Regions from separate parts of the Mesorhizobium sp. WSM1497 genome, predicted to be linked through region 2. Evidence: riboswitches for the same ligand, from Rfam matches in the RefSeq annotation. Region 2 holds a riboswitch; the other holds the start of a gene.
The links. Region 2 has a riboswitch for S-adenosylmethionine ahead of A9K65_RS32095 (O-succinylhomoserine sulfhydrylase). Riboswitches for the same ligand answer to the same signal wherever they lie in the genome.

Region 1: linked by a shared signal. The riboswitch ahead of A9K65_RS07845 (homoserine O-acetyltransferase) and the one ahead of A9K65_RS32095 (O-succinylhomoserine sulfhydrylase) in region 2 are both predicted to bind S-adenosylmethionine.

Annotation. Positions count from the first base shown of each region.
Region 1 covers NZ_CP021070.1:1,595,513-1,602,542, forward strand. The annotation lists gene A9K65_RS07830 (DUF1330 domain-containing protein) at 1-267, shown strand, start outside; gene A9K65_RS07835 (glycosyltransferase) at 298-1,290, opposite strand; gene metW (methionine biosynthesis protein MetW) at 1,451-2,065, opposite strand; gene A9K65_RS07845 (homoserine O-acetyltransferase) at 2,124-3,293, opposite strand; SAM riboswitch at 3,408-3,485, opposite strand; gene hisC (histidinol-phosphate transaminase) at 3,623-4,732, shown strand; gene A9K65_RS07855 (prephenate/arogenate dehydrogenase family protein) at 4,738-5,673, shown strand; partial or broken gene A9K65_RS07860 (sugar kinase) at 5,681-6,603, opposite strand; gene A9K65_RS07865 (DUF2125 domain-containing protein) at 6,611-7,030, opposite strand, start outside.
Region 2 covers NZ_CP021070.1:6,597,933-6,604,962, forward strand. The annotation lists gene araD1 (AraD1 family protein) at 1-219, shown strand, start outside; gene A9K65_RS32085 (ABC transporter substrate-binding protein) at 391-1,164, opposite strand; gene A9K65_RS32090 (2'-deoxycytidine 5'-triphosphate deaminase) at 1,265-2,359, opposite strand; SAM riboswitch at 2,434-2,511, shown strand; gene A9K65_RS32095 (O-succinylhomoserine sulfhydrylase) at 2,569-3,759, shown strand; gene A9K65_RS32100 (ceramide glucosyltransferase) at 3,767-4,918, opposite strand; gene apaG (Co2+/Mg2+ efflux protein ApaG) at 5,152-5,544, shown strand; gene A9K65_RS32110 (Hsp33 family molecular chaperone) at 5,592-6,623, opposite strand; gene argF (ornithine carbamoyltransferase) at 6,734-7,030, opposite strand, start outside.

The DNA.
Region 1 (7,030 bases), 1.7 Mb from region 2:
CTGGAACCTTTCGGCGGCCGTTTTCTGGTCCATGGCGGCGATGTGGAGGTGATCGAGAACGACTGGCCTGGCCATCTGATCATCATAGAATTTCCCGACAGGCAGCATGTGCATGGCTGGTACAATTCGCCGGCCTACCAAGCGATACTGGCGCTGCGCACGGACAATTCGGAGGCCGATGTGGTGTTCGTCGACGGCGTCGAACATCCGCACAAGGCCACGGATATTCTGGAGCAATCGCCGGATCAAGGATCAACTGGACGCTGAACTGCGGTTCAAGGAATGGCGGTACAGCGTCTAGCTATGCCCAACATAGTCTGGCACCGTTTCGATTTTGTCGCGAACCATGCCAGTTGCGAAACTGAACTGGCCCCAAAACGCCAAACCATAAAATGCCTGACCGACAATCAGAGAAAAGGGAACCTGCCAAAGCGGCATCCCGGTTTCCCGGGCATGGCCTACGATCCGTCGTGTCGTGCGCCATGACATGGTGAGCCACCGGCTGAAGGACTTGACTATCCGTCGCGTGCGGCTCGGCGAATTGAGCGCAACGAACTTCCGGTCGGCGTCGCGACCTGTAACCAGGGCGCGCCAGTAAAAGAACCGCCAGCCCCGCGGCGAATAGTGATAAACGCGTGCGTTGACATTATGAATTTTGTGGCCCTCCCGCAGCAGTTCGCGCATCAGCAAAGTGCAGGAAACCTTGAAGCCGTTATGTTTTGGAAAAGGATGGCTGAGGATCCACTCGCGTCGAAACGCTACATTGTTGGCGTTGATCGCTCGCTTCGAGGCAAATCGCCCGTCTCCACGGGCCATAGGAAAAAACCAGATCAACGCAAAGGTTCTTGAAAAGAAGTCGTCGTATGAAAGGTATGTATATCCGTTTGCGCAGATAACTTCAGAGTTTTCAAAGGGTTCAAGCAGTCCTGATAGCCATCCTGGTTCCGCGACCACGTCGGAATCCAGAAAGATGACGATATCTCCGTCCGATGCCAGCATACCGTTGTTCTTCAGGTCGTAATATCGGCCGCCAGGGAAAGCTGTGAAGACGAGTTCGGCAACCTGACCGAGCTGCGGGGCCTCATTCGAAATCTCACGACGCAACGCCTCTTTGTCCGACTCTGCTCCGCCGTGAGAGATGACGATCCTTGGTCGCGCTGAACCGGTTGCTGAAACCGATGAGATTTCCCGAGCCAAGGCCTTCATCCCAACGCCGATCTCGCCCCAGTCGATCGATTTTGCATTCTCCATTTCGACGACGAGTGAATAAGTTGCGCGTTCTTCGACCATTTTTTGCCCCCCCGAGCCGTCAGTGTGGCTATAGCCGCACTAGCCCGCTGTCAAACAGTCGACGCCATTTACACTGGTTCGCGATCGTCATACAGGGCGACTTTGCTCGGCGCCAAACACACTGTTGCTTGGCGAGTCGGGTCTTTGATCGGTGAGGAAATTACCGTTTCAGCAAGAACACTGCCTGCTGGCCGAAGAAATTCCAGAACCACCACGGCATCGACAAGCCGATCTTCTGGCCGGCGGCGTCGAGGGCGGTTGCCTTCTCGACTGTCGCGCCGAGTTCGTCGCACAGATTGACGAAATCGCGGATGGTGCAGAAGTGGATGTTGGGCGTGTCGTACCAGGAATAGGGCAGGTCCTTGGTCACCGGCATGCGGCCGTTGAGGAACAGCGACAGGCGCACACGCCAATGGCCGAAATTGGGGAAGGAGACGATGGCGCGGTTGCCGATCCTGAGCAGTTCGTCCAGCACCAGCTTGGGGTTGCGGGTGGCCTGCAGCGTCTGCGACAGGACGACGAAGTCAAAGCCCTTGTCGGGATAGAATTCGAGATCCTTGTCAGCGTCGCCCTGGATGACCGAGAGGCCGCGCGCCACACATTCGTTGACGCCGCGCTGCGACAGCTCGAGTCCGCGGCCGTCGACCTGCTTGGTGTCCTGCAGCAGTTCGAGCAGCGAGCCGTCGCCCGAGCCGACATCGAGCACGCGCGACTGTGGCGGGATGAGGTTGGCGACGACTTCGAGGTCGACGCGCTGGTCGCGGTTGACGCTCATGGCTTCGCCTCCCGCCTGGCGCATGATCCCGATCCGAAAAGCCTGCAATTTTTCGAGATCATGCGCTCAGCCCTCTCGCCCGGGCGGCCGAGCCGATGAAGCCGTTAATGGCGGCAAACAGTTCCGGCTCGTCGAGCAGGAATGCGTCGTGGCCACGGTCGGTCTCGATCTCGACGAAGGATACCGATGCGCCGGCGGCGTTGAGCGCATGCACGATCGAGCGGCTCTCCTCGGTCGGGAACAGCCAATCCGAGGTGAACGACACCAGGCAGAAGCGGGTTTTCGTGCCGGCGAAGGCATCGGCCAACCGGCCGCCATGGTCTGCGGCGAGGTCGAAATAGTCCATCGACCGCGTCATGTAGAGGTAGGAATTGGCGTCGAAGCGATCGACGAAGGTCATGCCCTGGTGCCGAAGATAGCTTTCGATCTGGAAGTCGGCGTCGAAGCCGAAGGTCAGCGCTTCGCGATCCTGCAGATTGCGGCCGAACTTGCGGTGCAGGGCGGCTTCCGACAGGTAAGTGATGTGGGCGGCCATGCGCGCTACCGCCAGGCCCTTTTCCGGGCGTTTGCCGTGCTCGAAATATTTGCCGCCATGCCAGTCCGGATCGGCCATGACAGCCTGCCGGCCAACCTCATGAAAGGCGATGTTCTGCGAGGAATGGCGCGCGCCGGTGGCGATCGGCAGTGCCGAGAAGACGCGCTCCGGATAGCTCGACGCCCATTCCAGAACCTGCATGCCGCCCATCGAGCCGCCGAGCACGCAAAACAGTTTCTCGATGCCGAAATGGTCGATCAGCATTTGCTGCGCCCGCACCATGTCGCGGATGGTGATGATCGGCAGGTCGAGCCCATACGGCTTGCCGGTGGCCGGATTGGTCGAAGCCGGGCCGGTGGAGCCAAGGCAACCGCCGATGACGTTGGAGCAGATGACGAAGAAACGATTGGTGTCGATGATCTTGCCGGGCCCGATCAGCACTTCCCACCAGCCTGGCTTGCCGGTCACCGGACTGGTGCTGGCGACGTGCTGGTCTCCGGTCAGCGCATGGCAGACGAGGATGGCGTTGGAGCGGGCATCGTTCAGCGTGCCGTAGGTCTGGTAGGCGATCTGGAACGGTGACAGCAGCGTACCGGCGTCCAGCTTGAGCGGCTTGTCGGATCCAAAACGCAAAACCGGGCTCGACGGTTGGTCGACCTCGTTGTTGGTTTTGCGGGCACGCAGAACGGCCATGACATCCATCTCACACTTTGAGCCCACGCATCGCACTCGTCGAAAGTCGATGCCGATACGGGTGTCCGGCCGGCGCGGACAACAAAAAACCGGCATTGCGGTCGCAAAGCCGGTTACAGGATGCAAACGGCCCTTTAGCAAGTTGTTTAACGTGGCTGCAAGCCGACCGGCCAAATCACCACGGAAGTTCGCTCCCCTTCTAGGGCTGTGGCGCCCCGGCGTCAACGGCCTGCCTTGGGCGGGAGGCTGTCGCCTCTCGACATTGCAGGCCACGGCTTGTATTTCCGCTGCGGCTTCCCTCAGGAAGCGTTCTCGACGGATTTTGCGACATGAGCCAGACACCGGACCAGGCACGTCCAACCCCGCGCGCGGGCATCATGGACATAGACGCCTATGTGCCGGGCAAGAGCACGGCGCCTGTCGGCGTCGCCAAGGTCCACAAGCTGTCCTCCAACGAGAACCCGCTCGGGCCCTCGCCGAAGGCGATCGAAGCCGCGCGCGAGATTGCCGGCAAGCTCGACATCTATCCCGACGGCACCGCCAGGCGGCTGCGCGAAGCGATCGCCGAGGTGCATGGCCTCAACCCGCAGAACATCATCTGCTCCAACGGCTCCGACGAGATCCTCGGCCTGCTGGCGCAGACCTATCTGGCGCCCGGCGACGAGGCCGTCATCACCGAACACGCCTTCATGGTCTACAAGATCTACATCCAGTCGGCGGGCGCCGTTCCGGTGACGATCAAGGAAACAGACGAGCGCGCCGATATCGACGCCATCCTGGCCGCCGTCACGCCACGCACCAAGATCGTGTTCCTCGCCAATCCCAACAACCCGACCGGCACCTATGTGCCGTTCCAGGAGGTGCGCCGGCTGCATGCCGGTCTGCCCAGGCACGTGCTTCTGGTGCTCGACGCGGCCTATGCCGAATATGTCCGCCGCAACGACTATGAGGCCGGCATCGAACTGGTCGGCAGCGCAGAGAACGTGGTGATGACCCGGACCTTCTCCAAGATCGGCCTCGGCGGCGCGCGGATCGGTTGGATGTATGCGCCGATGCACATCGTCGACGCCATCAACCGCGTGCGCGGCCCCTTCAACGTCAATGCGACGGCGATCGAGGCCGGCATCGCCGCCATTCGCGATCGCGCCCATGTCGAGCGCAGCGTGGCGCACAACGAGACCTGGCTGGCCTGGCTGAGTGAGGAATTCACAAAGCTTGGGTTGCGGGTGACGCCCAGCGTCGGCAATTTCATCCTCATTCATTTTCCCGAGGACCAGAAACATTCGGCGGCGGCGGCGGACGACTATCTGACGGCGCGCGGCTATATATTGCGGCGCGTTTCGGGCTATGGCTTTCCCAACGCGCTGCGCATGACCGTCGGCACCGAAGAGGCCAATCGCGGCGTTGTCGCCGCTCTCACGACATTCCTGAAAAGCTAGGAACCATGACATCACCGATGTTTGAAAAGATCGCGCTGGTCGGCATCGGCCTGATCGGCTCGTCGCTGGCCCGCGTCATCCGCCGCGAGGGCCTCGCCCGCCACGTGGCCATATCAACGCGCAGTGCGGCGACGCTGGCGCGGGCTGAGGAGCTTGGGCTGGGCGATAGCTATAGCACCGATGCGAGAGAAGCTGTGCACGATGCCGACCTGGTCATCATTTCGGTGCCGGTTGGATCGTCCGGCGCGGTTGCCGAGGAAATCGCGCCGGCGCTGAAGTCGGGCGCGATCCTCACCGATGTCGGCTCGACCAAGGCGTCTGTCATTGCGCAAATGCAGCCTTATGTGCCTGAAGGTGTCCATTTCATTCCCGGCCACCCGCTGGCGGGCACAGAAAAATCCGGCCCCGACGCCGGTTTCGCCGACCTGTTCGACAATCGCTGGTGCATCTTCACGCCGCTGCCCGACACCGACCCGGACGCGTTGGAGAGGCTGTCGGAGTTCTGGCGGCGCTGCGGCGCCAACATCGACACGATGGATCCCCAGCATCACGATATGACGCTGGCCATCGTCTCGCATCTGCCGCACATCATCGCCTACAACATCGTCGGCACCGCCGATGATCTGCAGTCGGTGACCAAATCCGAAGTGATCAAATATTCGGCTTCCGGCTTCCGCGACTTCACCCGCCTTGCCGCCTCCGATCCGACCATGTGGCGGGATGTCTGTCTGCACAACAAGGACGCCATCCTCGAAATGCTGGCGCGGTTCTCGGAAGATCTGGCGTCGCTGCAGCGCGCAATCCGCTGGGGCGACGGCGAAAAACTCTTCGACCTGTTCACCCGCACCCGCGCCGTGCGCCGCTCGATCATCGAAGCCGGCCAGGACATCGACGTTCCCGATTTCGGCCGTCAGGCGGTCGAGCACCCCGCGAAAGGCTAGGTCTGTCTCAGGCAGGCCAGGTCTGCGCAACCATGGCCAGCGTCTCGGCTCGGTTCGGCGCGCCAAGCCTGCCGCCGAAGCGCAGGCATTTGAGCGCCGCGGCCGCACTGGCAAACCGCAAAGCCTGCTCGACCGGCATGGCTTCCGCCAGCCCGACGGTGAAGGCGCCGTGAAAGACATCGCCGGCGGCGAGCGTATCGACCGCCTTGATTTTCGGCGCCGCGACATGGCGCACGCAGCCAGCGCGACGGTCGTGCCACCAACTGCCCGCCGCGCCGCCTGTCACTGCGACAAAAGCGTCGGTGCGGCTGGCGAGATCGGCGCAAGCCGTTTCCGGATCGAGCGCCTGGCCGCAGACGATGCGCGCTGCCGGCTCCGAAGCGATGATGTGCGTAGCGAGCGGCAACAACTGCTCAAGGACCTCCAGCGGCGCGGTGTCGGCATCGAGGATCGCCGGACGGCCGATGGCGCGCGCCGCCTTCAGGGCGAGTGCCGCCGCACCCGGCCAGCGGACATCGGCCAGAACGGCATCGAATGCCATGAGGTCGGCGACCGGCAGGACGTCGGTATCGGCCTGGGCAAGCCTGTCATAGAACGGCACGATGATGCGCTCGCCATGCGCGTCGACCAGGATCGAGGCCAGCGCCGAGCGGGCACCTCTGACGCGCCGCACGAAGGTGCAATCGACGCCTTCGGCCTCTATGCCGGCGATGAGCTGGTCGGCGACGGCATCGTCGCCGGCACTCGCCCACAGCGATACCTCGGCGCCCAGGCGATGGGCGGCGCAGGCGGCGCTGGTGGCATGCCCGAGGCGATCTGGACGCCGTCGGAGGCCATGAACTTGCCCTGATGTATGGGCAGCGTCTCGACGCGCAGGATGGTGTCCAGCGTCAATGCGCCAACGCTCAGCAGCTTCACCGGTTTTGCCATGGCTGAGCTATTCGACCGGCTTGATCTTGCCCAGCGGAATGAAGCCGAGCGAGGCCTTGCCCCTGACCACCTTCAGCGGCATGGACGGTTCGTTGCCGAGCACCGCCAGGGCAGAAAAACCCTGTTCGATCTGGCTTTTCTGCTCGGGTATGGCGGTGCCGAGGATGGCCGCCACCGCTTTCGGGTCCTTCAACCTGATCATCAGGTCGGCGTTGACCAGGCCCTCGGCATCGACCGAGAGCGGTCCCGAAACGGTGATGCGCGCCGTCCCCGACGACAGGTCAAGGTTGCGGATTTCGATCGCCTGGCCACGAAGGCTCTTCACCCGCGTGCCGATCAGTGCGACGCCGTTCTTCAATGTCACGTCGCCGCTGGCATCGAGCGCCGGAAGCACGCGCCCTCCAATTGCGTCGGGGTCGACCTCGAG
Region 2 (7,030 bases):
ATCGCCAACCTCGAACATCATCATTTCAAATACGCGGCCTTCCGCCAGCCGGGTGACGTGCATGTGCACATGTTCGGCACGGCGACACTGTCCTTCGCCGACGGCATCACGACCGAGGCCGGCGATGTCTTCGAGATCGAGGCCGGGGATTTCGGCCTGCCGCTGCGCAACCCGCTTGAGATCGAGCAGCCGGTGAAGGTGGCTGTGAAGGCGCTTTGAGAGCGCGCCTTTCCTTCTCCCCAAGTGGGAGGTGGATCGGCGCGTTAGCGCCGAGACGGATGAGGGGTGTTCCAGCGGAGTGAAACGTTGGCGTTCCCTGGAACACCCCTCATCCGTCGCCTCCGGCGACACCTTCTCCCACAAGGGGAGAAGGAAAAAGGCGCCTCTGCCTCAATAGATATCGAAGTCGAAATACTTGGCCTGGATCTTCTTGTAGGTGCCGTCGGCGACGATCGCGTCGATGGCCGCGTTGAGCTTGTCGCGCAGGGCCGTGTCGTCCAGGCGCACGGCGATGCCGGCCTGGGTCTCGGTACCCTTGACGTCGCCGACCAGCTTGCAGCAGCCGTCGCTTGCCTTCTTCAGCCAGTCCATCAGCACGAACTTGTCCGAGATCACGGCGTCAAGACGACCGTTGGTCAGGTCGGTGATCGCCTCTTCCTGGGTGGGATAGAGTTTGGCCTCCGCGCCCGCCTTGCCATATTCATTCTGGGCATAGTCGGCTTGCGTGGTCGAAGCCTGGGCACCGACCGTCTTGCCGGCAAGGGCCGCCGGTTCGGTCGAGGTGAGATCGGTGTCCTTCGGCGCCACCAGAGCCAGCGGTGTCGTATAATATTTGTTGGTGAAGGCGACCTGCTTCTTGCGCTCTTCGGTGATGCTCATCGAGGCGATGATGGCGTCGAACTTCTTGGCCTGCAAAGCGGGAATGATGCCGTCCCAGTCCTGGGTAACGATCTCGCATTCGACCTTCATCTGCGCGCACAGCGCATTGGCGATGTCGATGTCGAAGCCTTCCACCTTGCCGTCAGCGGTGATGGTGTTGAACGGCGGATAGGCGCCCTCGGTGCCGATCTTGATTTTCTCCGCCGCCTGCACCGACGGAGAGCCGGCCAGCATTGCCAGCATGGCAGCGCCCGCCGCCGATATGACCCATTTCGAAAATCGCATTTTCTTGGTTCCCCTTGAACGCCGCCAGCTTGACGGGCGGCAAGGCAGCCAAGCATGCCGAACCGGCACAGGCAAGTATTTTGCCTTGGGGCAATGAGTGTCAGCGCGCGGCGCGGAAATGCTTGGACAGCTTCAGGCCCTGCGCCTGGTAGTTGGAGCCGAGATCGGTGCCGTAGAGTGCCTGCGGCCGCTTCAGCATATGCTCGTAGACCAGCCGGCCGACGATCTGGCCGTGGTCGAGGATGAACGGCACTTCATGGCTGCGCACTTCCAGCACCGCCCGGCTGCCGGTGCCGCCGGACGCGGAATGGCCGAAGCCCGGATCGAAGAAGCCGGCATAATGGACGCGGAATTCGCCGACCAGCGGATCGAAGGGCGTCATCTCGGCGGCGTAGAGCGGCGGCACATGCACCGCCTCCTGGCTGACGAGGATGTAGAATTCATCGGGGTCGAGCACCAGTTCGCCGGCGCCGCTCTTGTGGATCGGTTCCCAGAAGTCGACGACTTCCTGGGCCGCGCGCTTGTCGACATCGACGAGGCCGGTGTGATGCTTGCCGCGATAGCCGACCAAGCCGCTTTGATCGCCGTTGAGGTCGATCGACAGCGCGATGCCGCCGCCGGAAATGTTCGGCGGCTCGGTGGCGACCAGCATCTGCGTGCGATGCAGGTCGTGCAACTCGGCTTCCGAGAGCAGCGCATTGCCGATGCGGAAACGGATCTGCGACAGGCGCGACCCGGTGCGGACGACGATCGGGAAGGTGCGCGGGCTGACTTCCAGAAAGAGCGGGCCATGATAGCCGGCGGCGATCTTGTCGAACTCGTGGCCGCGATCGGTCATGACGCGGGTGAAGATGTCGAGCCGCCCGGTCGAGCTCTTCGGATTGGCCGAGGCTGAAATGTCCGCCGGCAGCGCCAGGCTTTCAAGCAGGGGCACGATATAGACGCAGCCGGTCTCCAGCACCGCGCCCTCGGCCAGATTGATCTCGTGCAGCTGCAGCCGGTCGAGCTTTTCCGAGACCTTGTGATTGGGGCCGGGCAGGAAGGAGGCGCGCACCCGCCAGGCCTTGTCGCCGAGCCTGAGATCAAGGCTGGCCGGCTGGATCTGGTCGGCATCGAGCGCACGCGCCGACTTCAGCGCGCCGGACTGGAACAGCGCCGATATGTCCTGGTCGGGAAGAATGCCTGTCTGCCGCAAGGCTCCACTCCTGCTTGGTACAAACCTCTTAATGAAGCCGGCAATTGACGCAAGCGCGGTGCGGGTCTAAAGGGTCGTTATCCCGTGGTGATTTGGCCGGTCGGCTTGCAGCCACGTTAAACAAGTCGCTAAAGGACCGTCGGGCCGCAAGGCCGTATGGACCGGTTGCGACTTTCGCGGCCGGTTTTTTTGTGTCTGGAAGAAAAGCGATGAGCACCAAGAAGCGCAACTGGAAGCCTCAGACGGCACTCGTGCACAGCGGAACGCTGCGTTCCGGTTTCGGCGAAACGTCAGAAGCGATCTATCTCACCCAAGGCTATGTCTACGAAACGGCGCAAGCCGCCGAAGCCCGTTTCAAGGGCGAAGAGCCGGGTTTCATCTATTCGCGCTACGCCAATCCGACCGTCGACATGTTCGAGAAGCGCATGTGCGCGCTGGAAGGTGCCGAAGACGCGCGCGCCACCGCGTCCGGCATGGCGGCGGTGACGGCCGCCCTTCTGTGCAGCGCCAAGGCCGGCGACCATATCGTGGCGGCACGCGCGCTGTTCGGCTCCTGCCGCTGGGTGGTCGAGACGCTGGCGCCGAGATACGGCATCGAGGCGACACTGGTCGACGGCACCGACATCGCCAACTGGGAAAAGGCGGTCAAGCCGAACACCAAGCTGTTCTTCCTGGAAAGCCCGACCAATCCGACGCTGGAAGTGGTCGATATCGCCGCTGTCGCTTCGCTTGCCAATTCGATCGGCGCCAGGCTGATCGTCGACAATGTCTTCGCCACGCCCCTGCAGCAGAAGCCCTTGCAGCTCGGCGCCCATATCGTCGTCTATTCGGCGACCAAGCACATAGACGGCCAGGGGCGCTGTCTCGGCGGCGTCATCCTGTCGGACAAGAAGTGGATCGACGAGAACCTGCACGACTATTTCCGCCATACCGGCCCAAGCCTTTCGCCTTTCAACGCCTGGACGCTGCTGAAGGGCCTGGAAACGCTGCCGCTGCGCGTACGCCAGCAGACGGAAAGTGCGGGCCGGATCGCCGATTTTCTGGCCGAACGGCCGGAAATCGCGCGCGTCATCTATCCCGGCCGCGCCGACCATCCGCAGGCCGACATCGTCAAGAAGCAGATGTCGGGCGGCTCGACGCTGATCTGCCTGGACGTCAAGGGCGGCAAGCAGGCGGCCTTCGCCTTGCAGAACGCGCTCGACATCGTCCTGATCTCCAACAATCTCGGTGACGCCAAGAGCCTGATCACCCACCCGGCGACGACGACGCACAAAAATCTCAGCGACGAGGCGCGCGCCGAGCTCGGCATCGGGCCGGGCACGCTCAGGCTGTCGGTTGGCCTGGAGGATACCGACGATCTGCTCGAGGACATCGCGCAGGCGCTGAAGGGGGCCAGGTAGGAGGCCTTCAGGCGCCGGACGGCGTCTCTTCCAGCTCGGCCGTCTTGGTGCCGATGGTCATCGCATTGCCGCGCCAGTCGACGGCGCCGCCGAGCCAACCGCGCCCCCACATCGCCGGCAGGATCAGGTCGCGCGCCATGATCGCGGCGACCATGCGTGGCGACAGGTACCAGCCCTTGGACCAGGCCAGGGCGCACTCCGGAAGATAGAAGGCCGCCAGCACGGCAAGGGCGGTTGCCCAGAGGCTGAAGCCGGCGCTTGCCGCTGCAATCAGCGCAAGCACCAGCGGCACCACGGCGCCGGTCAGGATTTCGGGTGCGAAGAACAGCGGGAAAGTGACGCGGCGCAGGCGCGCCCAACGGGCCTGACGCGACCAGATCTCGTCAAACGAGCGCCGGCCAAGCGGCTGCTCGAAGGGGGCGGCGACGAGATTGACGCGCAGGCCGAGACTGTTCACCAGCTTGGTCGCAGCGGCATCCTCGGCGATCTCGGCGGCCAGCGCGCGGATGCCGCCATTGGCATCGAGCATCGGCTTGTTCCAGAGCATGCTCTTGCCCTGGGCAAAGCCGAGGCCGAGCGCCTCACCGGCATATTGCCAGCGCGCCTGCAGCGTGTTGAGGAAAGCGCATTCGACCTCGGCCCAGAAGCCGGCCGGCCGCGAGCCGATCGGCGTCGAGCAGACAAGGCCGGTGCCGGGCCGCCAGGCAGCCATCAGGTGCTGGATGTAGTCCCTCGGCATCAGCACGTTGGAATCGGCCAGGACGACCCAGTCGTGCCGCGCCGCTTCCCAGCCCTTGACGCAATTGTTGAGTTTCGGATTGGCGCTGATGCGGTCGTCGCCGACAAGCAGCCGGGCCGGCACTTTCGGAAACCGGACGATCGTCCTGTTTATCAATTTGACCACCGGATCGTCGGCATGGGCGACGCAGAAAATCAGCTCATAGCGCGGCCAGTCGAGCGAGAAGGCGCGCTCCAGCGTCTCCTGCGTGAACGGCTCGACGCCGCGCGACGGCACGACGATCGACACCGGCCGCGGCTTGCCGGCCGGCGGCGCAATGGTGCGACGCCGTCTCAGACGCGACGCGGCGAGCACGATGCTGGCGAGATTCGAGAGGATGAGGACGGTTGAAAGCGTGGCGGCTATGAGAGTGAGTTGCATCGAGATCCGGTCACTCCAGGAAAACCGGTCCGCAAGATGGCCGGTTTCAACAGTTCAACAGAGCGCCCGAGTCGCGCGTCACCAGTCCGCGCACACCATCATTGTCATATGTCACTTAAATGACATTCTTTGTCGGCACCTGCCCGCGAGGTCGGCCAGAGGAGGCTTCGATCGGTTGACCTAACCGCACGGAGCGCCGAAAGTTCCGCTGGAACCGTTTTTTGGAGCCGCTTATGTATAGCGCCGTCACGCGCAACATCGAAGTGCAGGTCAGGCCGTTCTATCTGGAGGACCGTTCGGATCCCTCTGAGAACCGCTATGTCTGGGGCTATCAGATAACGATCGACAATCAGTCGGACGATTTCGTGCAGCTTCTGTCGCGCTATTGGCACATCACCGACGGCACCGGCCGGGTCGAGGAAGTGCGCGGCCCCGGCGTGGTCGGCGACCAGCCCGAACTCAATCCCGGCGACAGCTACCAGTACACGTCCGGTTGCCCGCTCTCGACACCGTCCGGCATCATGGTCGGGCATTACACGATGCGCAACAAGCGGGGCGAGACGTTCGACATCGCCATTCCGGCGTTTTCGCTGGACTTGCCGGGGACGCGGCGGACGGTGAATTGATTTCGCCTCACCGGCCGCGGAGCGACCGGTGAGGCGTGGTTTCTACTCTACTGGGCCGCAAATTCCGCCGGGTCGAAATCATATTGCTTCGAACAGAATTCGCAGGCGACGTGGATGCCGCCGTCTTCGGTGCTGTCCTTGATCTCCTGGGCGGAAAAACCCTCGAGGATGCCGCGGATCTTGTCCCTGGAGCACGAGCACTGGTCGGCGACCGGAACGCCGCCGAAGACGCGCACGCCATGCTCGTGGAACAGCCTGTAGAGCAGCCGCTCGGCGCCGATCGTCGGGTCGATCAGTTCGGTCGGCTCGATGGTGCCGAGCAGAGCCAGCAACTCCTGCCAGGAATTGTCGACCGGATCGTGGATCTCCTCACGCGGATCGCCATCGCCGCCCGGCAGGTCCGGGACGCGCATGCGCTCGGGCGACTGCGGCAGGAACTGCGCCAGGATACCGCCGGCGCGCCATTGCTCGCGGGCGCCGCCGGGACCGGGCGTCAAAAGCTTGGCCACCGACAGCCTGATATCCGTCGGGATCTGCTCCGACTGACGGAAATAGGTGCGTGCCGCGTCTTCCAGGGTCTCGCCATCGAGCTGGACGATACCCTGATAGCGCTGCGTATGGGCGCCCTGGTCGATGGTCAGCGCCAGCACGCCACTGCCGAGCAGCGTCTGCTGGGAGGTTTCGCCCGCCGCGACCAGCGCTTCCAGCCGGTCGGCATCGAAACGCGCATAGGCGCGCAGCGCCGAGGGCGTGGAAAAATCCGCAACCAGCATGTCGACGGGTCCGTCGGTGCGGGTCTGCAGGATGAACTTGCCCTCAAACTTCAGCGAAGTGCCGAGCAGCACGGTCAGCACACAGGCCTCCGCCAGCAGGCGGGCGACCGGCTCGGGATAATCGTGGCGGCTGAGGATGGCGTCCAGCATCGGCCCGAGTTGGACCGTGCGGCCGCGCACGTCGAGAGGGCCGACCTCGAACGGCACGACGTGATCGTCGCCGGCATAGCCGAATTCGCCGAGTTTGGGGTGATGTTCAGTCACTTGATAGGTTTCCAACATGACAAAGCTCCAGGGCGCGGCCATGCCGCCCTCCGGGGCGCATGCGTCGAAACGCGCTTGATTTGCGTGATGCGGCGCAAATAGGCATCACACGCCCGCAGATCAAGCTCCCAGGGATCAAGCGCCCAGACACTTCAAGCGCCTAGACACCAGGCAAGCACGGCCTTCTGGGCATGGAGCCGGTTCTCGGCCTCGTCGAAGACCACCGAATGCGGTCCGTCGATAACCTCGTCTGTCACTTCCTCGCCGCGATGCGCCGGCAGGCAGTGCATGAACAGCGCGTCCGGCTTGGCTCTCGCCATCAGCTTGGCATTGACCTGGTAGGGCGAGAACACATTGTGGCCGCGGGCGCGATGCTCCTGGCCCATCGACACCCAGCAATCGGTGACGATGCAGTCGGCCTGATCGACGGCTTCCTCGGGCGAGCGGGT